Regions from separate parts of the Advenella sp. genome, predicted to be linked through region 2. Evidence: predicted binding sites of a transcription regulator. Region 2 holds the regulator's gene; the other holds the start of a gene.
What was found. The regulator HrcA, encoded in region 2, represses chaperone genes, less so after heat shock. The targets are predictions, from matches to a motif close to TTAGCACTCNNNNNNNNNGAGTGCTAA.

Region 1: the regulator HrcA is predicted to act here: its motif matches at 1,645-1,671, upstream of rpoH (RNA polymerase sigma factor RpoH).

What each region holds. Positions count from the first base shown of each region.
Region 1 covers NZ_JBQEAU010000008.1:15,771-19,190, forward strand. The annotation lists gene ACTIKR_RS02470 (TetR/AcrR family transcriptional regulator) at 1-438, shown strand, start outside; partial or broken gene ACTIKR_RS02475 (IS3 family transposase) at 460-616, shown strand; gene rpoH (RNA polymerase sigma factor RpoH) at 721-1,599, opposite strand; gene fghA (S-formylglutathione hydrolase) at 2,298-3,149, opposite strand; gene ACTIKR_RS02490 (hypothetical protein) at 3,330-3,420, shown strand, end outside.
Region 2 covers NZ_JBQEAU010000015.1:14,075-17,494, forward strand. The annotation lists gene hemH (ferrochelatase) at 1-969, opposite strand, end outside; gene hrcA (heat-inducible transcriptional repressor HrcA) at 1,187-2,188, opposite strand; gene ACTIKR_RS04500 (NAD kinase) at 2,353-3,240, shown strand; gene recN (DNA repair protein RecN) at 3,307-3,420, shown strand, end outside.

The DNA of each region.
Region 1 (3,420 bases), on a different contig from region 2:
CGCGAGGGTATGAGACTGCTTTTCGAGGCGGTGGTCCCTGCCTCGACCATGACCGGGTCTGGCATTGACGTCCTGCAAGCCATGCTCAAAGCGCATGCGATGGCCGTTCTTGAACATCACACCTATGAAAGCGTTGTCGCTCAAGGGGTACAGATGCATCGGTTTGGAGCCACGACGCCGAGTGAGCGCCGTACGCTGGATACACTGATAAAGTGCAGAGATGATTTTGAGGCGCTTTTCAAAAAGCAATTGACTGCTGCGAAACTCGATAAAACATTGGGTGACGTAGATGTTTCAATAGCTGTAAAAACAATGCTAGGTGGTATCCAGTGGTCATTAATCTGGTACCGGCCGGAGAAGGATGAGACACCTGAATCAAGAGCAATATTGGCTGATCAGATGACGCGAACATTGGTTGATGGGTTAAAGGCCAGGTAGAAAATGTATTTCCGACATGACGCAATGGAAAGCGTCTTCGGCACACTCAAATCAGAGTGCTTTTATCTGGCCAAATTCGGTTCTATCGAGCAACGGCAGCTAGCCCTGCATCGTTATATTCGCTACTACAATCGTCAACGCATCAAGAACCAAACTAAAAGGCCTGAGCCCGGTATAGTACCGAACTCAGGCCTTGACCCGTAATCTCCAACCGTCCAAATTAGGGCAGTTCACAGGGGTGCGCTTTGTGGCCTGTCGAAGCGACGTTATGGCTTCATGGGGTTAGGCGGCGAATGCGCCACGCATTTTCTTGAGCGCGGCCGATTCAATCTGGCGGATACGTTCGGCCGACACGCCGAATTCATCGGCCAGTTCATGCAGGGTAGAGCTACCGCCTTCGTCCTGCAGCCAGCGCGCCTCGATAATGCGACGGGAGCGGGGATCCAGGACAGCCAGGGCGTTGGATACGCCCGTGCCCTGCATATCGTCATGGGCCCGGCGGTCCAGTACCGTACCTGGTTCCTGCTCGCCTTCGTCGGACAGATAGGAAATGGGCGCGAAATCATCGCTATCGTCGTCTTGCGATTCCAGCGACATGTCGCGGCCGGTCAGGCGCACTTCCATTTCACTGACGTCTTCGGGGCGCACGTTGAGCTTGGAGGCAATGCCTTCGATATGTTCTGGCGTGAGCGTCTGGCCATCGGGACGCATGCTACGCAAATTGAAAAACAGCTTGCGTTGCGCCTTGGTGGTCGCGATTTTGACCAACCGCCAGTTGCGGATGATGTATTCATGAATTTCGGCCTTGATCCAGTGCACGGCAAAGGATACCAGGCGCACACCACGGGTCACGTCGAAGCGTTTGACCGCTTTCATAAGCCCGATATTGCCTTCCTGGATGAGGTCGGCGTGGGGCAACCCATAGCCCAGATACTGGCGGGAAATGGACACAACTAGCCGCAGATGGGACATGATCAGTTCGCGCGCAGCGTTCAGATCGCCCTTTTCCTGAAGGGTCGCGCCCAATTCATGCTCACGCTCGGGTGTGAGCATGGGGATGCGATTCACAGCACTAATGTAAGACTCAATTGTACCCAGCGCACCAGGATTGGTAATCGCCGAGGCAATCGAGTTTTGCAGTGTAAGCGCTTGATTTGACATGGTTTTGTATATCTCCTGACAAGGAATATTCAAAGTACTTATATATTAGCACTCTCTGTCGCTGAGTGCTAATATTGAGTGGGCATAAGCTAAAAAGTTCCGTTTCAAACGGTTATTTGGCGAGTTATTCGCTGTTGTGCCGGCCCTGAGGCGCTGAGACACGGCGACCTGTCTTTGCAGACAGGGCAGGCAGCACTGAGCTTGGGAAATACGCAAAAAATCGTAACAAAAACCTGTTTCGTGCCGGCAAACCTGTATCCAGACTTCATTTTCCTGCTGATGCGTTCGTTTGAATATGCGTTTTAATGTTCTGTTTTAATAACATTCTGCTCTTCTCTTAATAAGACCGCTGCTGCATCCAATCGTTCCCCCGTTCGTTTGTGTACTGCGATGCATTGTGCAATACGGGGAAGGGTGGGGCAGCATGTGCCTTTGGAAAAGAAGGTTTTTCAAAAAGGTGGCGCTCGATGGCGAGAAGGCGGCAGTTGGCTCGGTGCTACGGTCTGATGCTAATGGTCAGGTGCTTGTTTGACGATTTCCATCTGAGAGCTTTTCGATTTTAAAGAGCGCTATATCAACGCTGTATTAAAGATCTCACTTGCCCGGGTGACGGAACACACCATGACTGGTCGTTCTGGGTGGGTCAGCAACCGGATAAGACCGCAGTGGGTCTGCCGGTTGCCTGTTCAGCTCAGCCCTTACTTCAGGCGCTCTGCATGAAAGCGCAGGTGATCTTCCATGAATGTAGAAATGAAATAATAACCGTGGTCATAGTGCTCGTGGCGCCGCAGCGTCAGGGGCTGCCCGGCCTTGGCGCAGGCCGCCTCAAGCAATTCCGGCAACAGCTGGCCATCAGCCAGGAATTTGTCAGCCAGGCCCTGATCGACCAAAAGCCCGTCCGGGAACGGTGTTTTGGCTTGTTCCATCAGCTTGCTGGCATCGTAGTTTTCCCAGCTTGTGCGATCCTGCCCCAGATAGCCGCTGAAGGCTTTTTCGCCCCACGGGCAGTTCATTGGGGCGCTGATGGGGGCAAATGCCGACACCGAGCGGAACAGCTCCGGGTTTTTCAGCGCAATGGTCAGCGCTCCGTGGCCGCCCATGGAGTGTCCGAAAATGCCTGTACGGCTTTGATCGCCGCCAAATTCCGGAATAAATTCCAGCAATTCTTTGGTCACGTAGCTGTACATTTTGTAGTTGTCTTTCCAGCCTGGTTCGGTGGCGTCCAGATAAAAACCGGCGCCGGTGCCAAAATCCCAGCCCTCATCTTCGCCCGGCACATTGGCGCCACGCGGGCTGGTGTCCGGCGCCACCAGCAGCAAACCCAACTCTGCAGCCATGCGTTGCGCGCCGGCCTTGGTCATGAACGTTTCTTCGGTACATGTCAGACCGGCCAGATAAATAAGGGCCGGCACAGGGCCGCGTGCCGCTTGCGGCGGAATGTAGACTGAAAACTGCATGGGCAGGCCGATTTCGCGCGAGGTATGGCGATAAAAGCGCTGCGAGCCATCAAAACAATAATGTTCACTTAAAAGTTCGAGTTTGTCGCTCATGGGAAGGCCCCTACTCCTGATATGATGATTGTTGTCGATTTTTTGCCAAATTTACGGCTATGTTCTACCATAGCATTGTTTCAATCATTGTTACAATATATGAAAAAAAACGCCGGTAACCTGCGGGTTTTGCCGGTTTCGTGGCCATGACGGCTTCGCATCCAGTGTACAGTACATTCCATGGCCCGATTACCCCGGCTTTACGCCCCCGGCATTCCGCAACTGGTTCACGCCCGGTTTCTATTTCCGCTTGCCTTGCGCGCTCGGGCTG
Region 2 (3,420 bases):
GCCGGCAATATGTTGCCGGATCAGGCCCGTCATGGCATTGATCCATGCCGGGTGGTCATTCAGACAGGGAATATAGCGAAACTGCTCGCCTCCTGCCTGACTGAACGCACGAGCACACTCAATTCGGATTTCCTCAAGCGTTTCCAGACAATCGGCTACAAAGCCAGGGCACAGCACGTCGACGTGACGGATATTGTCTCCCGGATAGGCCTGCAGTACCGACAGCGTAGAAGGGCCGAGCCATTCGGCCCGGCCGAACCGGCTTTGAAAGGCGATGTCGATCGGCACCCCTTCTGCGGCCAGACGCAGCTGCAGCGCCTCGGCCGTTGCCGTACAATCACGCAGATAGGGATCGCCCTGCTCCACCGAGCGTTTGGGCAAGCCATGGAAACTGAGCAGCAGTTGCTGGGGCTTACCGTGCTCGCGCCAATAGTCGCGCACATTTTGCGCCAGCGTATCAAGATAACCGGGCATCTGATGAAACCGCTTGACGAAACGCAACTCGGGCAAATCACGCGCATCGCGAAACAGCGCCAGCGTTTGCTCGAAAATGGTTGCGGTTGTGCTGGCGGCAAATTGCGGATACAACGGCACGATCAGAATGCGCTCGCAGCCTGCTTCACGCAATTGTGTAAAGGCCTGCTGCATCGACGGTCGTCCATAGCGCATAGCCAGCACCACGGTGGCGGCAATCTGCTCGCGATCCAGCTGCGCCTGCACGCCCTGGGCCAGGCGCTTGCCATACACAAGCAACGGCGAACCATCCTCCATCCAGATCTCACGGTATTTTGGCACCAGTTTGGACGGCCGCAGCGGCAGGACCGCAAGATTGAGAATTGGTTTCCAGACGGCGGGCGCAATTTCAACCACGCGCGGATCGGACAGAAACTCCGCCAGATAGGCCCTGATTGCGCCTGCATCTGGACTGGCCGGGGTGCCCAGGTTAATCAGTACAACTCCTGTATTCATGCTTTCCTGTAGGTTGCGGATACGGTGCCGCCCATCAGACTGTGCGCCAGACACGAACAGCGCGGCAACTCAAAAAAAGCGCCATGTATGGCGGCTTTTACAAATGCATTATCGACATGGGATTGTACCCGGATTGCGCACCGGCCATGGGCCGCAGCACCTGCAACCGCCACAATGGACCGCCCCACGCTGCCTGCACCAGTGGGGCGTGCTGCCCTTACTGATGACTGAGCGCGTTGGACAACAGCCTGGCCGTCAGATCCACAATAGGAATGACTCGATTGTAGGACATACGGCTTGGGCCGATCACACCCAGCGTACCCACGATTTTCCCGTCAACGCCATAGGGCGCAGTGATAACCGAGACATCTTCCATGGGCACCAGGCGTGAATCACCGCCAATGTAGATCTTCACGCCCTGTGATCGGTCTGTCACATCGAGCAGTTGCATCAGATCGGTTTTCTGCTCGAACAGCGAGAACATCTTGCGCAAGCGATCCATATCGGTGGCAAAATCCGTGATTTCCAGCAGCCGACGCTCACCGGAAATAACCACGGACGACTCCTGATCATCGTCATTGCCTGCGTCCACCGCGGCTTGCATCAACAAGGATATTTCCTCTTTGAGTCGATTCAGCTCGGTTCCGAGCTGCTCGCGCACTTGCTCAAAGGATTTCCCGGCGAAATTATGATTGAAATAATTTGCGGCTTCGATGAGCTGAGCTTCGGTGTAGTCGTGCACGGGGGACAGAATCCGATTCTGCACATCGCCATCGGGCGTCACGATAATGAGCAGGATACGCCGCTGCGACAACCGGATAAATTCAATCTGGCGAAATACCTGCGAGCGCTTGGGTGTGAGCACCACGCCGGCAAACTGGGTCAGGTTGGACACCAGCGATGCGGCCACGCTAAGCGCCTTGCTGGGCGCCGTGTTGGAAAAAATATCATGCAGCTCGGGGGGCTCTTCCAGTTCATAGGGCTTGATCACCAGCAGATTATCCACAAACAGGCGATATCCTCGGGGCGTGGGAATGCGACCTGCGGAGGTATGCGGGCTGTGAATCAGGCCCAGATCTTCCAAGTCCGCCATCACATTGCGGATGGTGGCCGGCGAGAGCTCGAACAGCTTGGACAGCGTCCTGGAGCCTACCGGCTGTCCGTCATCAATATACCGCTCGATCAGAGCTTTCAAAAGTGCGTTTGCGCGATCATCCATGGTGGGTCTGTTGTGGTTTGTACCAGAGGATATTTTACGGGCACGTTAATTGTTAAACCTGCAGTCAATGTAGAATAACGTATTATGACGGTTGCCGTAGGTTTCATTTCCGGTACTTCTAGTTACTTTTCATTGTCGTTTCGTTTATTGTATATGGTTTCATTATGCATTTTTCAACCATAGCGCTGGTCGGCAGATATCACGACTCCGGTCTTGATGCCCCATTACGTGCGCTGGCTGGTGTGCTGCACGCAGCAGGCCGACAGGTTCTGATTGAAAAGGAAACGTCCGAGAATACCGGAGTGACCGAATATCCCACGGCAACGACTGCCGAAATCGGCAACCAGGCTGACCTGGTTATTGTCATGGGCGGCGATGGCACCATGCTGGGCGTCGGCCGCAAGCTGGCCCAGTACGATGTCCCGCTGTTGGGCATCAACCACGGGCGGCTCGGCTTTATCACCGACATTCCCGTGCAGAACGCCCTGGAGGCCATCGAATCGGTTCTTGACGGCCAGTACGATATTGAACACCGCTCGCTGCTGCAGGCCTCTGTCGTGCGCGACGGTCAAACCCTGACCTGTGCCCTGGCACTGAATGATGTGGTGCTGAACCGGGCAAGTCGCGGCGGCATGATCGAAATCTGCGTGGAATACAATGAAACGCTCATGTATCGGCAGCGTGCCGACGGGCTGATCGTTGCCACCCCGACCGGCTCTACCGCGTATTCGCTTAGCGCCAGCGGCCCGATCCTGCATCCGGCAGTCAATGCGTTTTTGCTGGTCCCGGTTGCCCCCCAGACCCTGTCGAACCGCCCCATTGCGGTGCCCGACACCGGTATGCTCACCCTGACCCTGACCGAAGTGGGTCGGGTAGAAACAGGCGCCAGCGTGCATTTCGACATGCAAACCTGGTCCGATCTGCAATTGGGCGACAAAATCGTGGTTACCAAGGCAGACCACCAGATCCGTTTTCTGCATCCCAAAGGTTACAGCTTTTTCTCTACCCTGCGCCAGAAGTTGCATTGGAATATCATGCCCGAAGCCGCTTAGCAATCCGCGCCAGGGCCCCAGACCCACACAACCCAGCAATCCCATTCATCACAGAAGTACGTATTCATGCTCCGTTCCCTGCATATCCGTGATTTTGTCATTGTTGAACAGACCGAACTGCACTTCGACGCCGGCTTCTCGGTCTTTACCGGGGAAACCGGTGCGGGCAAATCCATCCTT